3 regions of the Streptomyces sp. NPDC018947 genome follow, and region 1 is predicted to be linked to each of the others. Evidence: riboswitches for the same ligand, from Rfam matches in the RefSeq annotation. Region 1 holds a riboswitch; each other region holds the start of a gene.
The links. A riboswitch is a leader RNA that binds a small molecule or an ion and turns the genes downstream of it on or off. The one in region 1 is predicted to bind S-adenosylmethionine.
Positions count from the first base shown of each region.

Region 1 (4,267 bases):
GCCTTCGCCTGGGTGCGGTTCGGCGGTGGGACTAGAGTTGGGGGCGTTCCAGCGACGGCCCCCGAGGGAGAGAACCAGCCGTGATCAGCGCGATCGTCCTCATCAAGACCAGCGTGGACCGGATCCCAGAGATCGCGGAGCAGATCGCCGCGCTGGAGAACGTCAGCGAGGTCTTCTCCGTCACCGGCACCTACGACCTGATCGCGATGGTGCGGGTGAACCAGCACGAGGACCTGGCCGAGGTCATCCCCGGCCGGATCAGCAAGATCCCCGGTGTGGAGGGCACGGACACGCACGTGGCGTTCCGCACCTACTCCCAGCACGACCTGGAGGCCGCCTTCGCGATCGGCCTCGACAACTAGGGCCCGGCGTTCGGCTCACGCCCCGGACGTGTCCGGCACGCAACGGCCTTCCTCGGTGCGGTAGTTCCACCGGGCGCCCTCGCTCACCAACTCCCTGACGGCGTTCACGAACCGCTCGACGTGCTCGTCCGGGGTGCCCGCGCCGAAGCTCACCCGGACGGCGTTGAGGGACTTCTCCCCGGGTGCCGCCTCGGGCGCGCCGCACTCGCCCTGGGTCTGCGGGTCGCTGCCGAGCAGGGTGCGCACCAGCGGGTGGGCGCAGAACAGGCCATCGCGCACGCCGATGCCGTACTCGGCGGAGAGGGCGGCGGCGAAGTGGGAGCTGTTCCAGCCGTCCACCACGAAGGACAGGACGCCGACGCGGGGGGCGTCGTCGCCGAAGAGGGACAGCACCCGCACCTCGGGCACCGCGGCGAGCCCGTCGCGGACCTTGCCGATCAGGTACTCCTCGCGGGCCACCAGCGTCTCGAAGCCGGCCTCGGTGAGCGCCTTGCAGGCCGAGGCGATGGCGTAGGCGCCGATGACGTTGGGCGAACCGGCCTCGTGCCGGGCGGCGCTGTCGTGCCACTCCACGTCCACGCCCCCGTCCGCGCGCCGGCTCACCCTGCGGCTGGCGCCGCCGCCCGCGAGGTACGGCTCCGCCTCCCGCAGCCAGTCGGCGCGCCCGGCGAGGACGCCGGAGCCGAAGGGGGCGTACAGCTTGTGCCCGGAGAAGGCGACCCAGTCGACGTCCAGGTCGCGGACGCTCACCGGGTGGTGCGGGGCGAGCTGGGCGGCGTCCAGCACGATCCGGGCGCCGTGGGCGTGCGCGGCGGCGGCCAGTTCGCGCACCGGCCACAGCTCACCGGTGACGTTGGAGGCGCCGGTGACGCAGACCAGGGCCGGCCCGTACGGCTCGCGGGCGGCGAGCGCGCGCTCCAGGGTCTCCACGGCCTGCTCCGGGGTGCGCGGGGCGTCGAGGTAGGTGACCTGCGCGTCCCGCCAGGGCAGCAGCGAGGCGTGGTGCTCGGTCTCGAAGACGAAGACACGGCAGCCGGCCGGGAGCGCGGCGGCGAGCAGGTTCAGCGAGTCGGTGGTGGAGCGGGTGAACACCACCTGGTCGCTGTCGCGGCAGTCGAGGAACTCGGCGACGGTCCTGCGGGCGTTCTCGAACAGGTCGGTGGAGAGCTGCGAGAGGTACCCGGCACCGCGGTGCACGCTGCCGTAGTACGGGGCGTAGGCCGCCACGTCGTCCCAGACCCGCTGGAGCGCGGGCGCGCTGGCGGCGTAGTCGAGCGCGGCGTAGCTGACCTCGCCGCCGGTGACCAGCGGGACGGTGACGTCCCGGCCGAGGACGGGCAGCGGGGCGTGGACGGAGCGGTCGGCGGAAACGGCGGAGACGGACATGGAAGTACTCCCGTGAAGGCACGTGTCATCGCCACGCGAGCGACCAGGGCTCGAGCGTGGGACCGGTGGGGAAGAAGGGGATGCGGAGGCGGGGCTCTGCGGCCCTATCGCATTCGCTGATTCACGGGAGACTCCCTCGGACGACCCAGGACCCCTGGTTTCGCGAGGGGTCCGCGCTTGCCGTGAACCCTGCTGTCCACGGCCTGGTCTTCACCCGGGGCACCCCGCCACGGACGGAGGGTTGCCGGACAGTCGGCCGGGGCCGAATGACTGTCACTCATGACCTGGGAAGGAACGTACGTGAAGTGATCGCCGCCCCGCAACCCGAGTCCGGATCGCGGGACGGACGTCACCGACGGGGCGGTGCTACGCGTTGCTGGCGGCCACCCAGCGCTCCAGGGTCCGCCGGGCGGCGCCCGAGTCGATGGACTCGGCGGCCCGCTCCATGCCCGCCCGGATCCGCTCGGCCAGCGTCCCGCCGCCGCCTTCCAGGGCCACCAGGGCCGCGGCCGAGTTCAGCAGCACGGCGTCCCGCACCGGCCCCGTCTCACCGGCCAGCAGCCGGCGGGCGACATCGGCGTTGTAGGAGGCGTCGGCACCGCGCAGCGCCTCGACCGGGACCAGTTCGAGGCCGACGTCGCGCGGGTCGAAGGCCTCCTCGGTCACCGTGCCGTCCCGGACCACCCACACCCGTGAGGTGGAGGTGGTGGTCAGCTCGTCGAGGCCGTCGTCGCCGCGGAAGACCAGGGAGGAGTTGCCGCGCTCGGCGAACACCCCGGCGATGATCGGCGCCATCCGGGGATCGGCGACGCCGACCGCCTGGGCGTTCACCTTGGCCGGGTTGGTCAGCGGGCCGAGGAAGTTGAAGACGGTCCGCACCCCGAGCTGGCCGCGGGCGGTCGCCACGTGGCGCAGCGCCGGGTGGAACTTCACGGCGAAGCAGAAGGTGATCCCGGCCTCCTCGGCGACCTGTGCCACCCGCTTCGGCGTCAGCTCCAGATTGACCCCGAGCTTCTCCAGCACGTCGGACGCCCCGGACGCCGAGGAGGCGGCGCGGCTGCCGTGCTTGACGACCTTCGCGCCGGTGCCGGCGATGACGACGGCCGACATGGTGGAGATGTTGACGGTCCTGGCGCCGTCGCCGCCGGTGCCGACGATGTCGACGGTCTCGCCGGGCACGTCGATCACGTGCGCGTGCTCGTACATCGAGCGGACGCAGCCGGAGATCTCCTCGACGGTCTCGCCCTTGGCCCGCAGCGCCGTGGCGAAGCCCGCGATCTGCACGTCGGTCGCCTCGCCGCGCATGATCAGGTCCATCGCCCAGGCGGTGTCGCCGGCGGACAGGTCGCGGCCGTCCAGCAGCCGGTTCAGCAGGGCGGGCCAGGAGCGGCCCGCCGCGGTGTCGCCTCCAGCGGGGGTCACAGCGCTCATGAGCCGCTCCAGAATCGTGTGCGTCGTGGAAAGGGAGTGTGCTCCCACCCTATCCAGCCCCAGGACACGGCGAAGGGCCCCGTCCGCAGACCGGACGGGGCCCTTCGACCGTGGTGTGGCGACTGCTGGAGGTCAGTGGTGGCCGTGGCCGCTCGTGATCTCCTTGTATTCCTCGACGGTCGGCTTCGGGATCTGCGCTCCCTCGCCGTAGTACGCCTTGCTGAGCTTGGCGCGGAGCTTCTCCGCGGCCTTCGGCTTGCGCTCGACGCCGTTCTCGTCGACCGTCGGGCCGATCTCGGCCGGCTTGTACTGCTCGTGCGACGTGAGCGTGTGCAGCGCACCCTGGCTGAGCGGCTCGTGGACCTCGATGAACTCACCGTGCGGCAGGCGCTTGATGATGCCGGACTCGCGTCCGTGCAGCACCTTGTCCTTGTCGCGACGCTGGAGGCCGAGGCAGATCCGCTTGGTGACCACGAAGGCGATGACCGGGCCGACGAAGAACCCGATGCGCACGAACCAGGTGACCGCGTTGATCGAGAGGTGGAAGTGCGTGGCGACGATGTCGTTGCCACCACCGATCAGCATGATGATGTACGCGGTGACCCACGCGACGCCGAGGCCCGTGCGGGTCGGGGCGTTGCGCGGCCGGTCCAGGATGTGGTGCTCGCGCTTGTCACCGGTCACCCAGGACTCGATGAACGGGTACACGGCGATGGCCGCGAGGAAGACACCGAAGATCACCAGCGGGACGAACACGCCGAGGACCAGCGTGTGACCCCAGAAGTTGATCTCCCAGCCCGGCATGGCGCGGACCAGACCCTCGGCGAAGCCCATGTACCAGTCGGGCTGCGCACCGGTCGACACCTGGTCGGGCCGGTAGGGGCCGATGCTCCAGATCGGGTTGACCGTCACCAGGCCGGCGATGGCCGCGACCACACCGAAGACCAGGAAGAAGAAGCCTCCGGCCTTGGCCATGTAGACCGGCAGCAGCGGCATGCCGACGACGTTCTTGTTGGTCTTGCCGGGACCCGCGAACTGCGTGTGCTTGTGGTAGAAGACCAGGATCAGGTGGCCGACCACCAGGCCGA
Region 1 covers NZ_JBIRZD010000001.1:390,427-394,693, forward strand. Annotated here, with positions in the region: gene ACH499_RS01775 (rhomboid family intramembrane serine protease) at 1-84, shown strand, start outside; gene ACH499_RS01780 (Lrp/AsnC family transcriptional regulator) at 81-362, shown strand; gene ACH499_RS01785 (aminotransferase class V-fold PLP-dependent enzyme) at 378-1,748, opposite strand; SAM riboswitch class IV at 1,917-2,033, opposite strand; gene trpD (anthranilate phosphoribosyltransferase) at 2,115-3,179, opposite strand; gene ACH499_RS01795 (cytochrome bc complex cytochrome b subunit) at 3,312-4,267, opposite strand, start outside.

Region 2 (4,267 bases), on a different contig from region 1:
CCCGCGAACACCGTCCGGGCCCGCCGCGGCCGGACAGACCGAAGGGCCCGCACCCCCAGTGGGGTGCGGGCCCTTCGGAGAAGACCGCCGGCTTGCGCGGCCGCACGTTCTCAGGCGCTGAGGCGGACCATGTCGGCCTGCGGGCCCTTCTGACCCTGCGAGATCTCGAACTCGACCCGCTGGCCTTCTTCGAGGGTGCGGTAGCCGTCCATCTGAATCGCGCTGTAGTGGACGAAAACATCCGCACCACCGTCGACCGCGATGAAGCCGTACCCCTTCTCCGCGTTGAACCACTTGACGGTGCCCTGAGCCATGCCTAACTCCCCTATTACTGGCCCTTGCACAGATCCACACTTCGCGGATCCGGGTCAGACCTCGCCCCCCGATGGGTGGGGGCGTGCGCCGGAACGCGTCGACCGCGGCTGAATGTATCTGTCCAACTGCCGTCTGCAACAGGTCAATCGGACGAGAAATCTGGACGCACCCGGTCCGGAATGTGGCCGAAATTCGCCTTAATTCAGGGCAAGTCGGGCCGCACAAAGCGAACAAAAGCCGCGAAATACGCCCACACTTTGGCTACTTCTTGTCGGGCGGACGGCAGAAATTCATGGGCGCCGATCTGGAGATCAGGGCCGCGTTCCCCAACTCTACCGCGCTCAATCACATGGAATTGCCCCCTCCGCTTCTCTCACGGAGGGGGCAATTCGATGAACTCTGCGTCACGCCGATTACCAAAGGTAACGGACGGGACCGTCAGCCGCCGGCGACGGCCGGGATGATGGACACGCCGGCGCCGTCCGGCGTCGCCGTCTCCAGGCCCTGCTCGAAGCGGACGTCGTCGTCGTTGACGTAGACGTTGACGAAGCGGCGCAGCTTGCCCTGGTCGTCCAGGACGCGGGCGGCGATGCCGGTGTGGTTCTTCTCCAGGTCGGAGATGACCTCGGCGAGGGTGGCGCCGTCGGCGGCGACCTCCGCCTGTCCGCCGGTGTAGGTACGCAGGATGGTGGGAATGCGAACGGTCACGCTCACGTGGAAACCTCCGGTCTGGTGACGACCCCGGGGGCGCGGGGCAGTGTGGGACATGCGGCTGTCGTCGCGGGCACGGCCGGCCGGCGACGGCCCGCGGACGGGTACGGCGGGACGGCCGCTAGACGAGCCCCGCCTCGCGGAACGAGTCCAGGCTGGGACGGATGGTCGCGGTCAGCCCGGTGCCCGCCACCGCGTCCAGCGTCTTGAGGCCGTCACCCGTGTTGAGGACGACCGTGGTCAGCGACGGGTCCAGGACGCCGTTCTCGATCAGCTTCTTGGTGACGCCCACCGTCACACCGCCGGCGGTCTCGGCGAAGATGCCCTCCGTGCGGGCGAGCAGCTTGATCGCCTCGACGACCCGCGCGTCGTCGACGTCCTCCACCGCGCCGCCGGTGCGGCGGGCGATGTCCAGGACGTACGGCCCGTCGGCCGGGTTGCCGATCGCCAGCGACTTGGCGATGGTGTTCGGCTTCTGCGGGCGCACCACCTCGTGCCCGGCCTTGAAGGCGGTGGACACCGGCGAGCAGCCCTCGGCCTGGGCGCCGAAGATCTTGTACGGCTTGTCCTCGACCAGCCCGAGCCCGATCAGCTCCTGCAGACCCTTGTCGATCTTCGTGAGCTGGGAGCCGGAGGCGATCGGCACGACGATCTGGTCGGGCAGCTCCCAGCCGAGCTGCTCGCAGATCTCGTACGCGAGGGTCTTGGAGCCCTCGGCGTAGTACGGCCGCAGGTTGACGTTGACGAAGCCCCAGCCCTCGCCGGCCGGGTCGCCGATCAGCTCGGAGCAGAAGCGGTTCACGTCGTCGTAGTTGCCCTCGATGCCGACCAGGTCACCGCCGTAGACGGCGGCCATGACGACCTTGCCCTGCTCCAGGTCGTGCGGGATGAACACGCAGGAGCGGAAGCCGGCCCGGGCGGCGGCGGCGCCGACGGCACCGGCCAGGTTGCCGGTGGAGGAGCAGGACAGGGTGGTGAAGCCGAAGGCGCGGGCGGCCTCCAGGGCCTGGGCGACGACGCGGTCCTTGAAGGAGTGCGTCGGGTTGCCGGAGTCGTCCTTGACGAACAGCCCGCCGGTGACGCCGAGTTCCCGGGCGAGGTTGTCGGCCTTGACCAGCTTGGTCCAGCCCGGGTTGATGTTCGGCTTGGTCGCCACGTCGGCGGGGACGGGCAGCAGGGGGGCGTAGCGCCAGATGTTCGCGGGGCCCGCTTCGATGCGCTTGCGCAGTTCCTCGGTGTCGTAGGCCGAGAAGTCGTAGGCGATCTCCAGCGGGCCGAAACACTCCTCGCAGGCGAAGACCGGACCGAGGGGGACGCGGTGGCCGCATTCCCGGCAGGAGAGCGCCGTGGCGGGGCCCAGATCGACGGGGGAGGCGGAGTCAGCGGGGGTGTCGGTGGTGCTTGCGACAGTCTGCACAGCCATGTGAGGCGAGGCCCTTTCTCCTCATCTTCCTCACGACGCATCTCGCCGTGAGACGGATTTGGCACCTTCCCTAGCCGGGAGCCTCGCGCTGCGATCGTCCGTGATCTGCGAGAACCGACTGGAGGGTTGCCGGGGCTTCATCGGGCCGTGTCCCTCTGCCCCTCTGGATGAGCGGTATGTGGTTGTTCTGCACTGGTTCACGCGTCGACCCCGGCATGTGCGGGTCCTCCGCGTTGTTCAAGACTGTAACCGACGCCCACGACAGTTGAGATAGTCGTCCGTACAGCGAGATGGATCACGAAGGAGCCCACCGACCGTGCTGGAAGAAGTCGAGCGCTGGCTGGGCGCGCGGTCCTGGTCCGTCGCGGACCGGCCGCTCGCCCGGATCATGGCCGCCAAGCGCGCCACCGGCCAGACGGTCAGTGTGGTGCTGCCCGCGCTCAACGAGGAGGCGACCGTCGGCGACATCGTCGCGGTGATCCGCCGCGAGCTGGTGCGCGAGGTCCCCCTCGTGGACGAGATCGTGGTCGTGGACTCCGGATCGACCGACCGCACGTCGGCGGTGGCCGCCGCGGCCGGGGCGCGGGTCGTCCACCGCGACGAGATCCTGCCCCGCCTGCCCGCGGTGCCCGGCAAGGGCGAGGTGCTGTGGCGCTCGCTGCTGGTCACGAGCGGCGACATCGTCTGCTTCGTCGACGCCGATCTGCGCGACTTCTGCGCGGACTTCGTCTCCGGCATCGTGGGCCCGCTGCTCACCGATCCCGAGGTGCACCTCGTGAAGGCCATGTACGACCGCCCGCTCGGCACGGCCGCCGGCGGGGGCGGCCGGGTCACGGAGCTGATGGCGCGCCCGCTGCTCAACATGCACTGGCCGCTGCTGGCCGGCTTCGTCCAGCCGCTCGGCGGCGAGTACGCGGCCCGCCGCTCGCTGCTCGAACGGCTTCCCTTCCCCGTCGGATACGGGGTGGAGCTGGGCATGCTGGTCGACGCCCTGCACATGGTCGGCCTGGACGCCCTCGCCCAGGTCGACGTCGGCGTCCGCAGGCACCGGCACCAGGACGGCCGGGCGCTCGGCCGGATGTCCGCCGCGATCTACCGCACCGCCCAGCTCCGGCTCGCCCGCGGCCATCTGGTGCGCCCGTCCCTGACCCAGTTCGAGCGGGGCGCGGCCGGTTTCGAGCCGCGCACCTACTCGGTGGACACCGAGGAGCGGCCGCCCATGGCGCAGATCGCGGAGTACGCGGCGCGGAGGGTGGCCTGACCCACGCCGGCGCCGGGGCACGTTTGAGCTTTTCGGGGCCGGGCTAGGTTGAGGCGTATGGCTTCAACCTTCGGTGCTGCTCAGGTACTGGTCGCCTCCAACCGGGGGCCCGTCTCCTACCAGGTGCGCGAGGACGGTTCGCTGCACGCCAAACGGGGCGGCGGCGGGCTGGTCTCCGGGCTGTCGGCCATCGGGCCGGACGCGGGGGCGCTGTGGGTCTGCTCCGCGCTCAGCGACGGCGACCGCGAGGCGGTGCGGCGCGGGGTCGGCGAGGACGGCGTCAGGATGCTGGACGTCCCGGCCGACGTGCACACGGACGCGTACAACGGGATCGCCAACTCGGTGCTGTGGTTCGTGCACCACATGCTGTACCAGACGCCCCTCGAACCCGTCTTCGACGCGGAGTTCCGGCGGCAGTGGGCGTCCTACGAGGCGTACAACCGGGCCTTCGCCGAGGCGCTGGCGGAGGAGGCCGCCGAGGGCGCGGTCGCGATCGTGCAGGACTACCACCTGACGCTGGTGCCGGGGATGCTGCGCGAGCTGCGGCCCGACCTCAG
Region 2 covers NZ_JBIRZD010000009.1:199,867-204,133, forward strand. Annotated here, with positions in the region: gene ACH499_RS19060 (cold-shock protein) at 111-314, opposite strand; gene ACH499_RS19065 (MoaD/ThiS family protein) at 754-1,029, opposite strand; gene thrC (threonine synthase) at 1,148-2,449, opposite strand; SAM riboswitch class I at 2,468-2,623, opposite strand; gene ACH499_RS19075 (glucosyl-3-phosphoglycerate synthase) at 2,766-3,710, shown strand; gene ACH499_RS19080 (trehalose-6-phosphate synthase) at 3,768-4,267, shown strand, end outside.
Region 2: linked by a shared signal. The riboswitch ahead of thrC (threonine synthase) and the one ahead of ACH499_RS01785 (aminotransferase class V-fold PLP-dependent enzyme) in region 1 are both predicted to bind S-adenosylmethionine.

Region 3 (4,267 bases), on a different contig from region 1:
GGTGCCGGCCAGTCCGAGGCGGTCGGTGACGGCGGCGAGCGCGGCGAGGACGGTGAAGGTGTCCGGGCGGCCGACGACGTCCAGATCGTGGATGCGCCCGCCCTGTTCGCGCAGGCGCAGGCCCTCGGCGAGGAACAGGAAGTCGAACTTGGCGCGTTCGGCGGTCCGGGCGAAGTGCGTGAAGGAGCTGAACTCGATGTGGCTGCCGGCCCGCGGGTCGCTCCACACGGTGGTGTTGTTGACGCCGGGGAAGTGCGCGGCCAGGTGGATCTGCTTCAGCGGCTTGGTCATGGCGGGGGTCCTCCGGCTCAGGCGGTGGCGGTGGCGTAGCGGTTGGCGGGGCGGGCGAGGCCGAGGAGCCCGCGCAGGGTGTCCGCCTCGTAGGCGTCGCGGAAGAGCCCGCGGCGGCGCAGCTCGGGGACCAGGCCGCGGGTGATCGCCGGCAGGTCGTGCCCGAGTACGGCGGGTCGCAGCCGGAAGCCGGTCAGCCCGGCGGTGGCGAACTCCTCCAGCAGGTCGGCGAGTCGGGCCGGGGTGCCGGTGAAGACGCGGGCGTCGCTCGTGTACGGCTCTCCCGCGCTCTCGTCCAGGCGGTTCTTGCGGGCGTCGGCCTCGGCGGGGTCGTCGTCCAGGAGGACGACCAGGTCGGCGAAGACGTGCAGCGGCTCGGCGGCGCGCCCGGCCGCCTCCTGTTCGGCGCGGATCTCCGCGACGATCGCGTGTGCCTCGGCGGTGTCCCGCGGGGTGACGTAGCCGACGTCGGCCTGCCGGGCGAGGAGCCGGTACGGCACGCTCCAGTGGGCGAGGGCGGTGACGAGGGGCTGGCCCTGCGGGGGCCGGGGCGTGATGGAGGGGCCCTTGACACTGAAGTGCGGGCCCCGGAAGTCGATGTAGTGCAGCTTGTCCCGGTCGACGAAGCGGCCGGTGGCCACGTCCCGGATCTCGGCGTCGTCCTCCCAGCTGTCCCAGAGCCGGCGGATCACCTCGACGTGGTCGGCGGCCTCGTCGAACAGGCCGGCCACCAGCTCGCGGGCGGCCGGGCTCTCGTAGCTCTCGATGCGCGGGAGGGTGCGGCGGCCGAAGTGGGCGGCCTCGTCGGGGCGGGCGGAGATCTTCACGCGCACACCGGCGCGGCCGGTGCTGACGTGGTCGAGCGTGGCGATCGCCTTGGAGACGTGGAACGGCTCGGTGTGGGTGGCGGTCACCGTCGGCACCAGTCCGATGTGCCGGGTCAGGGGCGCGATCCGGGACGCGATCAGTACGGCGTCGAGCCGGCCGCGCACCTGGTCCGTGCGCTCGTCCGGGCCGAGGAGGCGGGAGGACTGCGGGGCGAGACCGTCCTCGATGGTCACGAAGTCGAGCAGGCCGCGTTCCGCCTCGGCCACGAGGCCGGCCCAGTAGGCGGCGGTGAACAGCTCCGTGGGGCGGGCGGCGGGGTCGCGCCACGATGCGGGGTGCCAGCCGGTGCCCTCCAGGGCCACGGCGAGGTGCAGGGGGGTGGGAGTGGTGGACACGGGTGTGCCTTCCTGGTCGTCCGTACGGGTACGCGGGCCTCGCGGTGGCGGGGCGGTGATCAGGGGCGGCAGCGGGCGCCGGCCCGCCGGCGGCGGTGCGCGGACGGTGCCGCCAGCTGCGGCCGGGCGGAGTGTGCCGGGGACCGCTCCCGCTCCGTCACGGCGTCTCGGGGACGTCGGCGGGTTTGAGCCGTACCGCCACCGGGTCCGGTTCGGCTGCCGGAGAGCCGGGCGGGGGCGGGCAGCACACCGCCCGGCAGACCGGACACGGCGCTGAGCGCGGCCACTTCGAGGGTGACGAGGAGGCCGTCGAGGACCGTGGGGCGCGGGAACCGGTGGCGGAAGCGGTCCCACTGGTGGACGGTGCCGGTGGCCAGGCCGTGGACGACCTCGGCGACGACGACCAGGACGGCCGCGGTGGCGATCCGGCGTCCGGGCCGGCGCGGGGGCGGCACCCGCTGGACGGCGGGCGGCCGGGGTGCGGCGGGGGTGGGCGGTGCCTCGGCGGGGGACACGGCGGCACCCGGGGGTTCGCTCATGGGAGGACTCCGGGGGATTCGGACACCCCGGGGTCGTGCGGTGAGCCGCTGGAGCGTCGCGGAGCGGCGGGAACCGCTCCGCCGCGCGAGGAGGCGCACGGGGAGGCACGGGACCGGGGCGGGAAGGACAACGGCACACCGCTCGGGCGGTGTTCGTCGTGGCCGTGCGACCGTCGCGGGCGTCGACGCTCGGGAAGGAGGTCAGCCTCGGCGGCGGTCGCGGCCGCGGCCGGTACACAGTGCGCTGCTGACGCGGAGCAGATCGACGCTCCGGTCGGCGACGAGCGGGCTCGGGTACGGGCGCAGGTGACCCCGGGGGCGGTGGTCCGCCGTCCTGGGAGCTGCGTCCATGTCCGTCACCGTCACCGTTCCGGCCCGTGGGCCTCGCGCTCGCCGAAGTGTCGTCCGGTCCGGTCGTCACCCGGGGCACCCCACCGCGGAGCGGGGGTCGCCGGTCAGCGGCCGGCGCTTGTCGCCGACGCCCATGACCGTACTTGGTCCGCAAGTAAGGCAGTTGACCGTTCGCGTGTCAACGCCGTCCCGTCAGGTGGGACGGCCTTCGAGATGGCGGGCGAAGGCCGGGTGCGTGCCCAGGCGCCGCACGTGGGCCCACAGGGCGGGGTGGTCGCCCGTGCGGTACGCGGAGGTGCCGAGCCGGGTGAGGGCCACCCAGACCTCCACGTCGGCCGCGGTGAGCCGGTCCCCCAGCACATGGCGGCGGGCGGTCAGCCGCTGCTCCAACTGGTCCCGCGCGGCCGGGTCGGCCGCCCGCGCGCAGAGCTGTTCGACGGCCTCGATCGCGGCCTCCGCGCCGCGGGGGTACAGCTCCGGGCCGGCCGAGGCGAAGTGCCGGGCGAGGTCACGCATGATGTCGGGCGCGTGCGTGCTGACGATGCGGCCCGACCAGCCGTCGCTGAGCACCGGCGCGACGGCCGGCCCCCGGTAGTGGTGCGCGCTCGCCTCGTACAGCGGGCGCAGCACCGAGTGGCCGCCGTCGGGACAGTCGGGTTCGGGGTCGAGGAGGCTCACCGGACACACCTCGTCGAGCCCCAGGAGACCGTGCACGACCGCGACGCGGAGACTGTCGCCGTGGCCGGGTGAGAGGTGGAGGCGGTAGCGGCGCGGCACGGCGTAGTGGCCGCTGCGCGGATCGCGGCCGACGCGTCCCCGGAAGGCGGGGGCGGGGGCGAGCGGTGTGACGGACATGGTTCTCCCCGGGTGCGGGCGCGCGCGGGGGCACGCGCGGCGGAGGCGGCGGGCTGCCATGAGCGGACACCGGGGGCGGGCGGCACCCGTGCGGGACCGCACGCCCGGTGCCGGACGGCTCAGCGCGGCGAGCTGATGGCGCTGCAGACGCGGAGGAGGTCGATGTGACGGCGGGAGGTGAGCAGGGGGCAGGCCGCCGGCGTACCGCTCGCGTCGCGGGTGACCGGCTGGAGGCGCCCCATGATTCCCTACCCGTTCACTAGGATTACCAGGGAAGTGTCGACCGGCGTCCCGGACGCGTCAAGGGGGCGTCCACGCGGTGGTCCGCGATGTGGGCCGGGAGGCCCGCCGGCCCGTCACCGGACCGGTCGGGGCGGCGCGTCGGACACCACCCGCGTGCCCAGGCCGCGCACCCGGTAGATGCAGGTGTCGTCGGCCCACAGCACCGCGTCCGCGATCGCGTAGGGGCCCCGCGCGTCCGTCCCTCTCTCCGTGATGTCCATGTCCACCCTGATCAGCCTGTTGGCCGGGGTGACCTGGCCACGATAGGTCCAGGTCGTCTCACGGCCCGGCAGCACGGGCTCGAACCGCGGGTGCGGGACGCCGTCCGCGGCGCCGTGTGCGAGGAGGTGGTACTGGAGGAGCTGGCACATGGCCTCCACGCCCAACGACCCCGGCTGCACCGGGTCCTGGAAGAAGTGGGCGCGGAAGAACCACTCCCCCGGGTCCACGTCCTTCTCCGCCCGCAGCCGTCCGAGCCCCGCACCGCCCCCGTCCGGCCAGTGGCCGGTGATCCGGTCGAGCATCAGCAGCATGGGGCCCGGCAGCCGCGGCCGCCCCGCGCGGTAACGGGCGGGCCGGACGCCCAGGTCGACCGTGGTGCCACCCGGCTCGTCGAGCCGGTCCCGGGCCCCGGCCGGCACCGGCACGCCCTGCTGGTGGTCGAAGGCGGACGGCGGGAAGTACCCGAAGACGGTGGAGAGTTCGAACAGCGGCGCGCCGTCGGCG
Region 3 covers NZ_JBIRZD010000003.1:412,411-416,677, reverse strand. Annotated here, with positions in the region: gene ACH499_RS09905 (NtaA/DmoA family FMN-dependent monooxygenase) at 1-291, opposite strand, end outside; gene ACH499_RS09900 (LLM class flavin-dependent oxidoreductase) at 309-1,514, opposite strand; partial or broken gene ACH499_RS09895 (amino acid ABC transporter permease) at 1,730-2,053, opposite strand; SAM riboswitch class IV at 2,435-2,543, opposite strand; gene ACH499_RS09890 (glutathione S-transferase C-terminal domain-containing protein) at 2,597-3,259, opposite strand; gene ACH499_RS09885 (putative leader peptide) at 3,379-3,501, opposite strand; gene ACH499_RS09880 (beta-ketoacyl synthase N-terminal-like domain-containing protein) at 3,616-4,267, opposite strand, start outside.
Region 3: linked by a shared signal. The riboswitch ahead of ACH499_RS09895 (amino acid ABC transporter permease) and the one ahead of ACH499_RS01785 (aminotransferase class V-fold PLP-dependent enzyme) in region 1 are both predicted to bind S-adenosylmethionine.